One region of the Sphingobacterium sp. UBA6320 genome, then DNA from elsewhere that is predicted to be linked to it. Evidence: riboswitches for the same ligand, from Rfam matches in the RefSeq annotation. Region 1 holds a riboswitch; the other holds the start of a gene.
What was found. A riboswitch is a leader RNA that binds a small molecule or an ion and turns the genes downstream of it on or off. The one in region 1 is predicted to bind thiamine pyrophosphate.
Positions count from the first base shown of each region.

Region 1 (8,419 bases):
CTTCATCGAACAAAATTTGGGACCGCACATCGAACAGAAGTGTGCCACTTTTGCACCATCAGCAGGTAGTGTTTCATCGTGAAATTCTCGCGCTGTATCGGGATCCAATGAAAGATTAAACTGATCTTCCCAACGGAACTCAAACCTAGCCTTGCTCAAAGCATTATCGCGATATTGTGCACCAGGATGCCCTTTGGCTAGATCCGCAGCATGTGCTGCCAATTTATAGGTAATGACCCCATCTTTCACATCTTTTCGGTTAGGCAATCCAAGATGTTCTTTAGGAGTAACGTAGCAAAGCATGGCACATCCAAACCATCCGATCATAGCCGCGCCAATTGCAGATGTAATGTGATCATAACCCGGAGCAATATCTGTTGTCAATGGACCCAACGTATAAAAAGGTGCTTCATCACAAACTTCAAGCTGTTTGTCCATATTTTCCTTAATCATATGCATCGGCACGTGACCAGGCCCTTCAATCATAACTTGTACATCATGTTTCCATGCAATTTTAGTTAACTCCCCTAAAGTCTCTAACTCCGCAAACTGTGCAGCATCGTTCGCATCAGCAATAGAACCAGGGCGAAGACCATCACCCAATGAAAAGGCGACATCGTATTGCTTCATGATCTGACAGATATCTTCAAAGTGCGTATATAAAAAGTTTTCCTTATGATGGAATAAACACCATTTTGCCATGATCGATCCACCACGAGATACAATTCCCGTTACGCGTTTTGCTGTCAGATGAATATATCTCAACAATACCCCTGCATGAATGGTGAAGTAGGAAACACCCTGTTCTGCTTGTTCGATTAAGGTATCTCTAAATATCTCCCAAGTCAGATCTTCTGCTACACCTTTTACTTTTTCCAAAGCTTGATATATAGGCACTGTGCCGATTGGGACTGGAGAATTACGGATGATCCATTCACGTGTTTCATGGATATTTTTACCCGTTGAAAGATCCATTATCGTATCCGCACCCCAGCGACATGCCCAAACAGCTTTGTCTACTTCTTCCTCAATACTGGACGTCACTGCACTATTGCCAATATTGGCATTTATTTTCACTAAAAAATTACGTCCGATAATCATCGGTTCACTTTCTGGATGATTGATATTGTTCGGGATGATGGCTCTACCCGCTGCGATTTCTTCACGTACAAATTCCGCTGTGATCAGTTTCTTGGGCGTTCGAGCACCAAAACTATGTCCCGTATGTTGATGTTCCATACCCACTGTCGCCGCTTCTATTTGCTCGATACGTTGGTTTTCACGAATAGCCACATACTCCATTTCTGGAGTGATGATCCCTTTTCTAGCATAATGTAATTGACTAACGTTATGACCTGCTAAAGCTTTTTTAGGTTTATGGCTGTATTCAAAACGAAGTTCATCCAGATCCGTATCCGCCAATCGTTCTTGACCATAATCCGAACTGATCTGGGGTAAAATTTCAACATCTTGCCTATCCAATATCCAACTTTCTCGAGTGCGAGGTAGCCCCTTACGGATATCGATCTTTGCATCATCATCGGTATATGGACCTGATGTATCATAAATGGTTACAGAAGGATTGATTTCTACACCACCTTTGCTCAATTTAGTTGCACTGAGTGTAATTTCACGCATAGCTACCTGAATTGGAAAGAGTTTTCCAGGGATGTAGACTTTTTTCGAATTTGGGAAAGGGGTTTGGGTAATGGTTTGTTCTAACATAATGGTGTATTAATAGGTGTAAATGATTTATCCGCCTTGCGTAGCAGAAATGACGAGAATTGAATCTTGATGGCGTAACTGGGTTGTTGCCCAAGCCGTTTTGGGTATGACTTGGTTATTAATGGCAACAGCAATGCCTTTGCTTTTTTCTGGAAATTCCAAAAGCATCAAACCTTCCAAAGAGGAGGGGGGCTGTTCAAAAAAACGTGATTGGTGATTGATCGTAAGTTCCATTCCTTTAAAAATTTTTAAATAAAAAACTTTAGGAATGGCCACAGTTATGCAGGTATATGCACAATGAAGACATCTTACTTTTCCCTACGCCAGTATGACCCGGATCAGGTTCTAAGGGTAAAATCTCAGCCTGCAAATCTTGCAGACACCCCTAAAGTTTCCACTAAACTATGAAAAAAATATGAATAAAAGAAAAGAGGTAGATTTATTTCTAACAAATACCTAATTGATTATAACCAATTTATCTTTTTATCAGTAATTATAAACGGTCTTGTTGAGTTGATACCGGAACCAACTTTTTTATTTTTAATTGCGTAGACGTGAATTATCTCAAATTGTTTTTTGTCTAATAATTTTTCAAATGTTTGCTCTTCATGACATCCAATATCTGATGAACTAATGATGAAAAGAAAAATTTTATTCTAATTTGTTTTATCATTAAAAATGATTTTTAAATGGTTTTTATTTAGGTTTTGGAATAAGCAGAACAAAAAAAGGGTGGCTTTATAATGTTCAGGGAAATAAGGGAGTTCAAATAAGATACGGTGAGAATAAATGGGTTACCATAGGAAGTGAAGAACCAAATGTACTTAGAGAGGCTCTTATAAAGGAATTTGGTGAAAATGTAAATTTTGAAATGAGTAATTAGGTGTTAAATTTTTATAATTTCTTAAATCCCTTATTTTGTTGTATTTAACAAATTAGGGGATTTTATCTTTTAATTGATTTTGAATTTATCTTGAAGAACTTGTATTGCTGCATTGTGCCCACACATTCCATGTAAGTGGCGGGTATTTAGAATTATAACTGGCTCGAGGATTGGACAACAGTTACTGTTATTTTTGTAAGTCGGAGTAGAATTAAACATGAAGTACAAGCTTATCATATCACAGTGAAGCGCTCCTGGAAAAAGGAATCATTAAGATGAGATTGTTGAGCCTTTTGGCGCATTGTTCAATGAATAGAATTTTGAACCGCTACGTCTGATTCACTTTTGATACACAACCTCAGACAATTAATTCCATTCCTTTGACCAAGAATCCCAAATTGAAGTCCTCTTTAGCGGCAAGTATATATTAACAGTGGTGGCATATCTAGTAGCAAAGCAACCATAAATGCCATAAAGATTAAAGTCAAATGAATACATCTTCTTTTAAGTACCGAAACGGCTTTTAAATAGTATTAACATTACGTGAGAAGATATGAAAATGGAATAGTGATCTAGATTTGAGCAATATCGATCTTCATATTGTTGCTCAAATATCTTTAAAAGGGGGCTAAATTTCACTGTTATCTCTCCAATATGATAGGATTTATAAGATGAATATCTTTGTAAAAATAAATATTTCGCAATGTAGATATGATTCTTTTTTTAAGACCATCAGTAAAAGGAAATATAGACAATTATAGATGTTTTTTTTAGAGAATCGCACGTCTACAAGATCGAAGTGATCGAATTATTTTATGTTTAATTTTATTTTAATTATCTTGCTATCTAATTAAAGATTGTGCTACATTTAGTAGTATTAACCAATTCAACTATATAAACTTTAAGACAGATTATTTACATTACATATGTAAGAAAGGCTTGGTATTATAGCTGAATTATTATAGTGAAATTAGTTATATTATTAATGAAGAGAATAAGAACTATAATCATTGAAGATGAGCCACTACCGCAAAGGCGATTGAAAGCAATGGTAGAAAAGAATGAAGATTTGAATTTAGTGGGCGTATTTGACGACCCAACCGAGGCTAATGAAATAATAAGTTCTGGTCAGGTTCAATTAATTTTTTCAGATATTCAAATGCCGGAAATGGATGGAATATCATTTGTTACATCTCTGGAAGGATCTCCATTTGTAATTTTTGTAACTGGTCATTCCGAATATGCTGATAAAGGTTTCGAACTTGATGTTCTTGATTATATAATGAAGCCCCTACTTACTGAAGAAAGGTTCGCTAAAAGTGTGCAAAAAGTAAAGCGAGCAATATCATATCAAAAAAATACTGCAAGGCGAGAATATATTAAAGTCAAAGATGGACATAAAACGATTTTTATTAAACCCAAAGAAGTCTTGTATCTAAAAGCCTACGGAGATTATGTGATTGTGCAAACCAGCGAGAGCAGTCATCTTATTTTGGGTACCCTGAAGGCTATGGAAGAAATGCTACCATCAGAAAACTTTGTTAGAATACAGCGATCTTATATTGTTAATATCGACGAGGTAAATACTGTCGATGCTACTAAAGTAATTCTTAAAAGTAATAAAGAAGATATCCCAATAGGATTACAATACCGAGAAGCTTTTTTTAAGCTGATGGGTATCCATTAATCATATTCGTAATGTCCGCTATAACAAGAATTTTTCAACATTATACTCCTGTAAAGAGAACCGTACTCCATGTCTTATTTTGGAGTTGCATGTTTGCAATGTATATCATTTTATATAATAGGTTTGACCAAAATTATGCATGGTTATTGGCAATAAAAGAACTGATTGCAGTAACCAGTATATTCTATCTAAGTTCATATGTTATCATCCCAAAATTTCTTTTAAAAGGCAGGTACATCTTATGTCTTTTATGGTTTGTTATGATGTATTGTTGGTGGGGATTATTGACATATTTGACTTGTATGGAACTTGACTTGTATATTCATATTAGTGAGCGCCTGCAGAAATATGTTGATAAGGTTTTGCAAATTGGCTTGACTGGACTTTTTAAATATTCTACAGTTGCATTTTATTTTCTAGATTTTATATATTTTATTTCGCTTCCCTTAGGAATAAAGTTGACACAAGCTATTCTGAGTATTCGCTATCAGAAGACCGACCTGGAGCTGAAAAATACAGAACTTGCTCTAAATAATGTCATGCTTGAATTAGCTTTCCTTAAAGCACAGATTAACCCACACTTTCTTTTTAATACGATAAATAATATTATTTGTTTGGTACAGGAGGATCCAGTCCGCGCAGAAATTAGTCTAGTTCAGCTTACCGGTATTATGAATTATTTAGTCTATGAAAGTGATAAATCAAGTGTTCCGTTACAATCAGAATTTACATTTATAGAAAGTTATATTGGCTTGGAAAAGCTTCGATTGAACAGTAAAGTTCAAACTTCAGTACAGATTTTGTCTGACAAAGATGACTATTTTATAGCGCCCGTAATTATATTTGCTTTTATTGAGAATGCTTTTAAGCATGGTCCTATGTCTAGTAGTAAAAATGCATGGTTGGATATTGAAATTATAGCAAAAGATGGTAAGTTAACTATGCAGGTTTCAAACGGATTTAAAAGAGTAGCTAAACCAGTAGGTTATGTCGGTGGTGTTGGCTTAGAAAATGTCAAGAAAAGACTTGAACTGAATTATTCTGGCAATTATAATTTAGACATTCAAGAAATGGAAGATTCTTATATTGTATTGCTTGAGTTGAATTTGAAGAACTAAAAAGTTCGTGTGTTTGATCGTCAGAAATCATGAAGTTTTAACAATAGAATTCAGTTGAAGTGATTTAGTTTTACCCATGCACATACGGTAATAATTATTCAATATATGATATAGCGCATATTCATAGAGTCTTTGTTCCGATGGAAGTAGCCGATTTATGAGCATGTGTATATAACTAGATAATAGGTTGCTTTTTTTATTTAAAATAGCTTTGACACTTTTCTCATCGACCTCAATTTTATCTACAATAGTTTTAAAATAACTTATGGGATATTCTTCATTTGTGTGCCATGATAGCTTATTGATGCAATGTTCAATAGTTTTTTTTTGTTCTCTAAAAATTTCGTTAAATCCTTTCTCCGTGAATTTGTTATTGCCAAATTCGGTAGAAAATGCTGAAGATATCTGCATCGAGAATTTGCATTTTTCTAATAATGTTAGGCCGGCCGTATCCAACAGCTTATTCATACAAGCTAAACAGGTATTCCAACGCTCTGAAGAGTTCGGAGCATTTTTAATAATGGACAATACATATTCGCTTTCGTGATGAAAAAGATCTTCGGTTATTAACATGTATTCTGGTGTATAGCGCTCAATCTCTCTTTTATAGGTGTCAAACTGAATATTAAAAATACTACGCTCATCAAGTGATGGTGCAAAGTTTTCATTGATCATTTGTACGATAATGCCAAATTTATCTGGAGATACTGCTTCAAATCTTAAGCGTAAATGATATTCGGGATCTCGGTATCGAATGAAGAACCATTTTTTGATTAATTTGGCTTCTTTTAATTTTTTAATAATTTCAGGAACAGTTGTTTTCAAAAGTTCTTCTGAATAGTGTATTCCACAGTAAATTTTTACATATACCCATTCAGTGCCGAGTACAAAATTTCTTTCATAGATTGATGAAGGAGGAGGTTCCGCAATACGATTCTGTTTTAGTGTTCCCTTAATTGGCAATATTATCTCATTATTGTAGCTGTTTCCGTTGACATCTTTTACAGGGGACTGGTATTCAGAAAATAGAAATTCACAAAGTACTAAATCTTCTTGTAAGACTTTATCGAAAAAAATATCGACAGCTATAGGATTGGAAAAATCGAGAAGCATTTCACTATCACCTTCGATAAGAACGACCTGCTTTGGAAGACAGTACATCTTCATAAGCATCTTTAATTTCTGTTTTTTCTCCATAGGACAGGCGGGTACATGCGTTAATTTGGATATGTGCCAAGATGCACGATTTAGTATGATGTCTTTGTACCGTATTCGAGGGAGAAAAGATTGTTTCGCTATATTACCCCATTCCCATTTTAAACCAATAGGGGGGTCTTGAAACTGTAAATCTGCAAGAAACCGATATAGATTAATGCCTTTTTGAAAGTTATGCGCGGTAGTCAACTTTGGTATGATTTCTTTTCGTAATTGTTCGGACCATAATATTAGTCGTTTATTTTGCATGAAGAGGTGTAAATCATTGATTTTTATTAAGTTTGTCTTTTTGTTTTCACTTGTCATGAGTATAATTTCAGTATCCCTTACACTGGGACGCTGAAGAATGTTACCAGTTCTGTTTTCAGGTAGATGTACAATTTCTGCGACAATTGCATCTGGATAGCAATCTTGTTCAAATTTGCTTAATGCAATTAGTTTTTTCTCGAGCTCAGTATCAAGGTAACCAAAACGTGATATGAGATTTGAAGCAGAAGATCCTCCGCATGCATGAAGGTTAAAAAGTATGTTTTTATTGGTATTATTTTCAATTAATAAATTACCCATAGCATAAAATGTAGGGGAAGATAATTTGTCATCAACTTTACTATTAAAGTTATTTATATCGCTTTCTTGTAAAGTAATTTCATAATAAGGTTGCCCCATCTGAATTTTATCTACATATTTTCTAAATATTAAATTTTCAAATGCATTTGATGCATTTTGTCGATTTTCTTTTTTAGGGCTAGCTATATTTTTAAGGATAGAGTCATCGCCTAAACTGTTTGCTGTGCTGTTTCCATAGCCTATGCCGCTATCGGGGTCTAGCGCTTCAAGTAATGAGATCATTTGACCCTCATATCTTTTTGAAAAATTATTTTTGAACTTTTCAAGTTCAATATTTGGATAGTTTTTTGACAAGGGAAGCAATTCTTCCAATTGTTTTAATACGTTTTTAATGCATTTCTTAGATAGGGCATTAGTTTCTGTTCCTAATAGCAAATCACCTTGAACTAGATTTTTTACAGGATGAGAAGGGATTTTTTGCGCAGTTAGCGTTTTTATTTTTTGATCTTTTACAAGTATTGAGCAGTCTGATTTTAATACATTATTTATCTTTTTTAAAATTGGGTGATAGTGTTTATCAATATCGATAGCTTTCAAGTTCTTGATTAATTCGCTCAAACAATCTTTACCAGTTATCTGAGGTTGCATTTCAGAAATCAATATTTGATGCTGTATGAGACTATTCAGTAAACGCTTACTTTGTACATCTGTAGCCCCCTTTGTTTTTATGAGTGAAAGTAAATCATTGTATGTTATTTTATTGGATATCTCAGTGACAATGTATGCTAGTATTGGTGTGATACGAATCTGATTTAGAAAATGTGAATTGTTTTGAATACCAACTTGCTGTTGATAATACTTATAATAGTTTCCTTGTCGGTATAGGGTGCTGTTTATGGAATATTTAAGCTTAAACCTTATTTGATCATCCGTTGCAATATGTTGAATTAGCTGCGCTAGGTATTGCATATCCAATCGGTATTGGACATGATCTACTTGCGTCCTGATGATATTGATGGAGGTATTTGTCGAGTCTAATATTTTTCCCATACTAATTCCTGCAAAATGACCATATGGAGTACAGCGAGATCCTAATCTTACCGTATATTTATACAATGTTTTGGCTAGCTTTTCCGATAATGGATTTTCTCCATGAAGCCATTTTTCAACTTCTTCATAAATTTGTTCACTGGACAGAAAAAGCGCATGTTTCATGTATTGGCT
Region 1 covers NZ_DJTA01000024.1:80,266-88,684, reverse strand. The annotation lists gene thiC (phosphomethylpyrimidine synthase ThiC) at 1-1,725, opposite strand, end outside; gene thiS (sulfur carrier protein ThiS) at 1,753-2,001, opposite strand; TPP riboswitch at 2,024-2,122, opposite strand; gene B3P23_RS16155 (LytR/AlgR family response regulator transcription factor) at 3,594-4,295, shown strand; gene B3P23_RS16150 (sensor histidine kinase) at 4,598-5,413, shown strand; gene B3P23_RS16145 (lantibiotic dehydratase) at 5,441-8,419, opposite strand, start outside.

Region 2 (8,419 bases), on a different contig from region 1:
GTATTGCTAAAAGGCTCTAAAGAGATGTTAATGGTGTTTTTATCTGCAATAGTAACTTCTTGAGCTTTGGAACCGACAAAGGAAAACACTAAACTCTTAGCGTTTGATGGGATCGTGATGGTATATTTTCCTTGACTATCTGTCGCGGCAACGGTATTGGTCCCCTTTACCGTAACGTTGACGCCAGGAAGTTTTTGTCCCTCTGCATTTTGGACTATACCTGTGATTACCCGATTTCCGGATTGTTGGGCATAAGCAGAATGGAGACATAATGTAAAAAAGCCCACTGTAAGTAGGGATCTTTGTAGAATGTTTAACATAGCTTTATTTCTTGGTTATAATTATCCAAATATGGAGATAATTCAAGTAGATCTTTAATACTATTATGACCAATCTTAATAATATTCGAACTATTTAAACCAGAAAATGTTTATTTAAGCTATTTTTTGTAGGTTACTGTATTGATACTATTTTGCTATTTTTTTGGTTCTATTTTTTCCAGTTATATTGTTTTAGGATAGCATGCTCCAGTTCTTGTGCGATCTGCACATGTTCCTTCGCATCAGGATGGCTGTCGCATCCAGAATTGTAAGATTTTTGAAAGAGATAATAGTTGATGTTCGTGTCATCTGCACGCTTCACAATTTCAGGTAATTGTAAGGCAAAATAGGATTTAAGTTCCGGATCTGCCATTGGGCTGCTTAAACATAAAATTTCTGCTTTAGGATATTTTTGACGTAGCTTCTTTAGAAAGTCAATATAATTCTTTATAAATAATTCAGCAGGTTGAAAACCATCATTCTGTCCAAGTGTCACACAGACTAAATCGGGTTGATAAGTGGAAAAGTTCCAATTGATGCGATTGTCGCGTAAATTTATTTTATCATAAATATCAGGCATTGTAAATTTTAGATCACAACACGAATGCATAAGACCTATTCCTGAGTATGATGTCAACTGCCATTTTGCATGGAGACTACGTGCTAAAATGGGGCCATACGCTGCATAGGCATCGTGCTGGTCAGACCATTCTCCAGTGCCGCAGGGAATGCTGAGGTTGGAGCCAGTCCCACAGGTGATGGAATTGCCATAAAATTCGATTTTTCGGGTCGTATGGTCCAATGATTTGTAAATCTGTTCTGCTTGGATATTCTTTAGTGCTAGGGACCCTATATTTGCTTCTGTTCCTTTACAGATCAATACGTGATGTCGACCTGCAGCAAGCTTTTCACCAATCCGTATTTTATTTTCCTTCGAGGCAAGCTTCAATCGTTGCACCGGTTCCTGATCGATGAGTATACTGATGTAATTATGATTTTTTCCATATAATGCTTCATCGATAAGTGTAATGTCACAATAGGATCCTTCGTAATCGAACTCAAAGTACACCCCAGGAGCATAGAAAGTGGGCAATTTAGGATCTGAAAAATCAATTCGTCCAGTATAAGTAATTGCAGGGTGGTCAGCAGAAAAAGTTTGTGTTTTTTGCTGTGCCATACAGGAGAAAAAAGATAACAATAGGATACTGATACAAATTCTATACATGGGGTTGTTTATTTTGGTGCTATAATATAGGTGTAAAGTTGTGTTTTTTGTCGCAACATGTGCATCAAATAAGAATTAAATATGTGATACAGAAATTTTGTATACGCTAGCTCTAAAGGCTCAAGTTTTAAACCTGTTCATTTTTAATATAATAAATTTTGCTTTCTTTAGCTTGAAAGCCGATACCTTGATAAAGGTTTAAAGCGGCTTCGCGATGATCTTCTGTGTAGAGTAAAATCTCCTTAAGCTTTTTCTGATGGCCAATTTCTAATATTTTTTCAATGAGTTTTTTTCCGATACCTCTACCTCTATATTGCTCATTCACCACCACGTCCTCGATCCATCCTTTGCTACCCGAAATTACTTGATAAGTACATATACTAGCTATCCCTGCTACATGCTGATCAATTAAACAGTAAACGAATGATATGGGATTTTCATCCTTCAATATTTCAGTTAATGGCAATTGTTTTTTTTGAGGACTGAGCTGTTTAAAAAGCGCTGCTATCTCTTCGGCAATTTGATCATTGATGTCCGCTAAGCATAAAATTTTTATTTCCATCATATTTTTAGTTTGTTTTATTTAAAAATATCTGCTGCTACTGGTTCAGAAATTAAATACTGGTATTTATATGTAATATTTACAAATTTGAGAGAAAAAAAGTTATTTACCAAATACAATATCTCGTGTAGAGATGTGATTGGCTTAATTTCCTTTAAGATCATACTTTAATAGGGATTGATGCTCTTTTTTAATAGGCTACTAAAAAGAGCAAAGGGATTCGTAATCTGATCGATCAAGCGGAGCCAGTCAACTTCAGTATCTGGGTAAATCATCTTATTAGGAGATGACTGTGCGGATCCTCAATTTTGTTCTTGATTATTTTGCGAAGATTCAGGTCATACGACAATACTTAGTTGGTAAAAGTTGCTGATACAACCAATCGAGGTCAGTTAGAAAAAAATCAATAAGTCGAGATCTTAAAATTTAAAAACACCTTTTAAAGCTTAAATAAGCTATTATTCGATTAAAATCATCCAGTCAGTGATCACTTCTTCGCTTTGTGCAGTCCCTTCTTGAAAAGATGGAGTCCCTTTTTCTGAAGAAGGAGAACAAGTTTTCTAAAGTTAAACCTCTTGTCGCAAACAAGTGATAAGTTGTTGTCGAGGTTGGATCAGTATTTCTATAACTGCTGATGTCTTTTTAGGAAAAGCGATCCCTTGTTGCGAAGTTATGTTCCCTTATTACAAACAAGTGATCCCTTGTTGTGAAGTTGTGTTCCCTTATTACAAACAAGTGATCCCTTGTTGTGAAATTGTGTTCCCTTTTTACAAACAAGCGATCCCTTTTTGTGAACTTGTGTCCCTTTTTACAAACAAGTGATCCCTTATTGTGAAATTGTGTTCCCTTATTACAAACAAGCGATCCCTTTTTGCTAAATTGTGTTCCCTTATTACAAATAAGCGATCCCTTCTTGTCAAGAAGGGATCGCTGAAAGTCAACAAGTGATCCCACTTTTACGCTCTTTATTTAACTTTTTGCTATAATTTTAATAAATAGGTAGTGCGCTAACTATTTTTTTGTCACTGAAATGAATAATAGGATTTAACCTCTTTTTCATTACATCCAACTTTTGATATCATATGCCGCTTCCCAGAAATAATATTCCATTTTTGAAGCAGTAATAAAAGCTTCGGTCATCTTTTCTCTAATGGCTGGTGATGCTTCCGCTGCCGCCTTGTCGCACAGATCAATGGCTTGCTGGACGGCAATAGCAAAGTCTTCACCACCATAGGTATCGATCCATTTTTGGTACGGATGATTGCTGCTGTTCACCTCATTGAGGATATGATCACCGACTTTTTTATAGATCCAAAAGCAGGGGAGTACCGCGGCCATAGCGATTTCAACGGCATCTAGTGCTGCCGTGCTTTTTAAAAAGTGAATATAATGATGACATACGGGCCCCATCGTTCCCTTTTCGGTTAAACCAAAATCCTGAAAGTATGCATGATGCAGGGCATTTTCGACCACAATCGCTGTCTCCGCATACTTGATATAGTGTAAAGTAGTATCTACATCATGTGCCCGAGCTGCGATCAGTGCTAATGCTCTTCCGAAGTGTTCCAGATAGAGGGAATCTTGCGCCATATAGAACTGAAATTTATGTATAGGTAGATTTCCAGCAGCTAGTTCAGTAATAAAGGGCATTTCTAAAATAGACTGATAGTTATTTTCAATTTGATTCCAAGCGATTTCAGACCAATTCATTTTTAATTAATTTATCAGGGTTAAAAAAGTGGTTAAGAGGGCCATTGCCTTTTCCGATTACGACATCTTTTCCATGTTTAATAGCTTCGTAGATATAATCTTGCGCTAATGCTACTGCGGTATGAAAATTTTCTCCACGTGCCAAGTAAGCGGCGATAGCTGAGGAAAGTGTGCAACCCGATCCATGTGTATTTTTTGTCGCAAATTTTTTCGTTTCAAAGGCTGTGTACTGGCCATTTTCTTCAAAAAATAATGAGGTTAAGGTAGCCGTTTGTTGATGTCCTCCTTTAACAAGAACATGTTTACAGCCTAGGGTCTGAATAATCTTTGCCGCCTGATGCATATCGTCCAGATTTTTTACATCAATGCCAGCCAGTAGTGCAGCTTCGTCCATATTTGGAGTGATGATGTCGGCTATTGGAAATAGCCTGTCCATGATGGTTTGGATGGTATCTGCCTCAATAAGTGTATGACCACTTGTTGCCACCATGACAGGATCAAAGACGATCGGGATCTTTGGATAATGACTTAAAGAAGTCGCGATGGTCTCCACCAGTTGGGGGGTATGGACCATGCCTATTTTAATAGCAGCAGGCATAATATCATCTAAGATCGCGGCGATCTGGTCGGATACAGCTGCTATCGGAATGGGATATATTTTTTGGACTCCTTGTGTATTTTGCACCGGCAGAGCAGTAAGGACTGACGTCGCATAGCAGCCCAGCGCTGAAAAGGTTTTAATATCGGCCTGAATGCCAGCTCCGCCACTACCGTCAAAACCAGCAATGGTGAGCACCGAAGGATAGGTGTATTGTTTCATTTTAATAGTTCATTTTTAATTGCATAAGCGGCTTGCTCTGGATGGTCAGCACCACAGATCGCGGAGACGACTGCTAACGAATCGGCACCCGCTTTAACGATTGCTGATGCATTTTCCAATCGTACATTTCCGATTGCAACTAAGGGCTTATCTGTACGAGAACGGATCATTGCTAATCCGTTCAAGCCCCATTCCGTTACGGTATCTGTTTTTGTTTTCGTATTAAATATGGGGCTGACGCCTAAATAATCTGCTACAGCGGTGTTTTCATCATCCAATTGATGGAGATACTCTATGGAATAGCCAATTGTTTTGCTTTCAAAAGCATGTACACGGCGCAGTACAGCAGGAGCGATATCCCGATTTCCGACATGGATTCCAGCAGCACTTATTTTTTCAGCTACTTCAGCATGATCGTTGATGATCAGCGGGATATGATATTTGTCGGTAATCTCTTTTAATTTCAGTGCTTTATATATCAACTCTTTGGTCGTGATCTCTTTTTCACGGAGTTGGATCATGTCCACACCTCCACGTATTGCCTGTTCAGCTACATAAAGGAAATCACGTCCTCGGCAGTCCTTTTCCGAGATCACTAAATAAAGTGGATAAGGAAACGAGGGGTGCAGGGTCATGATTGGGTGATTTTTAAATGGGTAAGAAATTCGTGTTCGGTAATGTTATAGAGCTTGTCCAGAATATGGGTCTGTAGACTTGCTGGGCCAGCACTTTCTTTTGCGGCTAATTCTCCTGCTATGCTCAGTAAACTCATTGCAGCAGCAACAGCTTCCGTTTTATTTTCAACCGCAGCAATAAATGCCGCGATCAGGGCCGATGCAGTACAACCTAATCCGGTCACCTTGGTCATCATCGCATTCCCATTCTTTAAGTATATACATGTGTTGTGGCTGATGATGATATCTGTTTCACCTGAAATACATATGATTGCGCCTGATTTGGCCTGTAGATTTTTTGCAGCATCGATAGCCTCGGTACTGATCACGGTACTATCTACCCCTTTTGTCACCACATCTGCTGTTTTTGCAAGAGCAATGATTTCAGAAGCATTCCCTCTGATGACGGTAGGCTTAAAAAGCAACAGTTGATTTAAAACAGTATCGCGATAGGAGGTCGCACCTGCACCTACAGGATCTAAAACCCAAGGTTTCTGGATTGAATCTGCTTTTTTAGATGCCATGAACATGGATTCGCTCCAGTACTCGTCCAGCGTACCGATGTTGATGACCAGTGCATGCGATAGCGTTACCATTGCTTCGACCTCAGGTTTGGCGTGTGCCATGATCGGTGATGCGCCCACTGCCAACAGTGCATTGGCGGTATTATTCATCACAACATAGTTCGTGATATTGTGAATAAGAGGCGAGGTATTTCTTACCTGAATGATGTGTTGCCAGAGTTTTTTTTCCATTCTTATATTTTTAACAATAAAAGCTTTAGGAAAAATCCATAACAACAGTCCGGATGAGTAGATGGACTGATTGCTTTTCCCTACGCCGGTGTTAGCCGGATCAGGTTCAAAGGGACTCTCTCAATTCTTTACAGAATACCCCTAAAGCGTATACAAAAGTATTGAAAAAAAATGAATTAATGGATAAGCGCCCAAACTCATCATCACAGGCTCTTTAGTACATTTCTTAAAAAGTGTGCCGATAAAGTTCCACATTGTATTTACACTTTTAAATAATTATGTTTGTAAATACCTTGTTTATGATGCGGACAGTTTATTTGTTTTTCTTGCTATTCCTTTCGCTTTGCGGTCCTTCTGTTTTTGGGCAATCGTTAGATTTTCAATTTTTTAGAAATATAGGGCTTGGAGCAAAAGCGAGTACAGTGCACTGCTTTGCGCAGGATAGCCTGGGTATATTATGGTTGGGTAGTAATAATGGATTATATAGTTACGATGGTTACTCCCTTCATGCTCCAACGTAGGCAGCATTGCACTATCAGACCTTTATTTATAGTATTGCTGTTCTTGACGGTACTCATCTTGCTTTGGGGACTGGTAAGGGTGTTTTTTTATACAATTATCGCGAAGATCGTTACGAAGTATTTCCAACTGGTGGCCCCTCAGATGTCAGGTCGCTCCTGTTAGTTGGTGATCAACTTAGCCAATAATATTATTTGGAATATCTATCGGGATCGTAGCAATAATACCTGGGTCGGTACAGATTTGGGGATGTCCCTATGGTCGAACCAACAAAAGAAAAAAAATCCGATTTATCAGTTTACCAACAGCAGCGATGGGAATCGATTTTACAAAGTATTCAAAGATCGTGCAGGAGGGTATTGGCTTGCTGGCGACAATGGTTTGATTCGGACCAAAGGATGGGGGCAAAAAGATTTTGAGAGCTATTGGTACCGGATGGATGCTGCTCCATAACGGATTATTTTTCAACATTGAATAAATTAGAAAGAAATTTCACTAACCTATTCGATTCGGCCCAAAAATATATATGATGTTTGTTCAGATAAGAAATGTCTATACCGAGTTTTGCCACATTGCAAAATCGGTACCAATCAAATATGATGATGAATTTAAATTCAGATAGCGCTTTGGTTTCATAATTTTAATCTTCACGTTTTTTACCAATAGCATTAATTTAGGGAGAGGTGTTAACCTAAAAACATCATCAATCAGAACTTGGGTTAATATGCTAGCGATTTTAAAAACTGTTACATTAAATCAATTTTGCAATTAATAACTAGGTAGGGCGATTACTTGCAAAACAATTATCAATATAGAGAAAATTTGAAAATCACCAATATTGAGTATCCTTTCTCAAATCCGAACCTGTTTTATTTTTGTAAATTTTACATTAAAAAAGTTTATATATTTACGATATTAATCTATTTTTATGGTAGCCGCAATACGAAAGAAAAATAATGTAAATATTGAAGGAAACCTTAATGCCAGGGAAACGTTGGTTTTTGCCCATGGTTTTGGTACGGATCAAACTGCCTGGGAAGGGGTAAAACAAGCTTTTAAAGATGACTATCGCTTGGTTTTATATGATAATGTTGCTGCTGGAAAAGCTGCCCCAGAAGCTTATAGCCCTGTGAAATATAATACACTGCATACCTATGCCGACGATCTCCTAGCTATTATTGATGTACTTGAAGTTGAACAGGTAACTATAATTGCCCATTCAGTAAGTTCGATGATTGCCATGCTTGCTGCAGTAAAAAAACCGAACTACTTTAAAAAAGTAATTTTTATCGGGGCATCGCCTCGTTATATCAATGATGAAATCGAGGGTTATATTGGCGGCTTCACTCAATGTGCATTGGATAGCATGTACGAAACCATGACCACAAATTATTATGCCTGGGTGAGTGGGTTTTCATCCATAGCAATGGGCAATCCTGAAAAGCCTGAACTTGGCGAATCATTTGCCAGAAGTTTAGGTGCGATCAGGCCAGATATCGCTTTGGCAGTGGCAAAAGTTATTTTTGAAGCAGATCTGCGTGCTGAACTGGAAAAATATCAAAAACCAACTTTGTTGATCCAGGCACAACATGATATCGCCGTACCTCAGGAAGTTGCCCTCTATTTAAACAAACATATTGCCAATAGCAAATTAATAGAGGTAAATGCTACTGGCCATTTCCCACATATTAGTGCTCCAGATCAAGTGATCGAAGCCGTAAAATCATTTATTAATTGATGAATGTAATGAACTGGGCCAAGCGAGCTTTACAGTTTATCTCTTGTTTGAGTTTGGAAAATACCTATCAGGATTGGTTCATAGTAACCCAAAAAT
Region 2 covers NZ_DJTA01000032.1:69,887-78,305, forward strand. The annotation lists gene B3P23_RS20730 (SusC/RagA family TonB-linked outer membrane protein) at 1-320, opposite strand, end outside; gene B3P23_RS20735 (SGNH/GDSL hydrolase family protein) at 490-1,545, opposite strand; gene B3P23_RS20740 (GNAT family N-acetyltransferase) at 1,673-2,110, opposite strand; gene tenA (thiaminase II) at 3,167-3,817, opposite strand; gene thiD (bifunctional hydroxymethylpyrimidine kinase/phosphomethylpyrimidine kinase) at 3,804-4,637, opposite strand; gene thiE (thiamine phosphate synthase) at 4,634-5,272, opposite strand; gene thiM (hydroxyethylthiazole kinase) at 5,269-6,066, opposite strand; TPP riboswitch at 6,127-6,219, opposite strand; gene B3P23_RS20765 (hypothetical protein) at 6,366-6,587, shown strand; gene B3P23_RS20770 (hypothetical protein) at 6,594-6,773, shown strand; gene B3P23_RS20775 (two-component regulator propeller domain-containing protein) at 6,754-7,038, shown strand; gene B3P23_RS20780 (alpha/beta fold hydrolase) at 7,514-8,323, shown strand.
Region 2: another riboswitch for thiamine pyrophosphate. It lies ahead of thiM (hydroxyethylthiazole kinase); the one in region 1 lies ahead of thiS (sulfur carrier protein ThiS).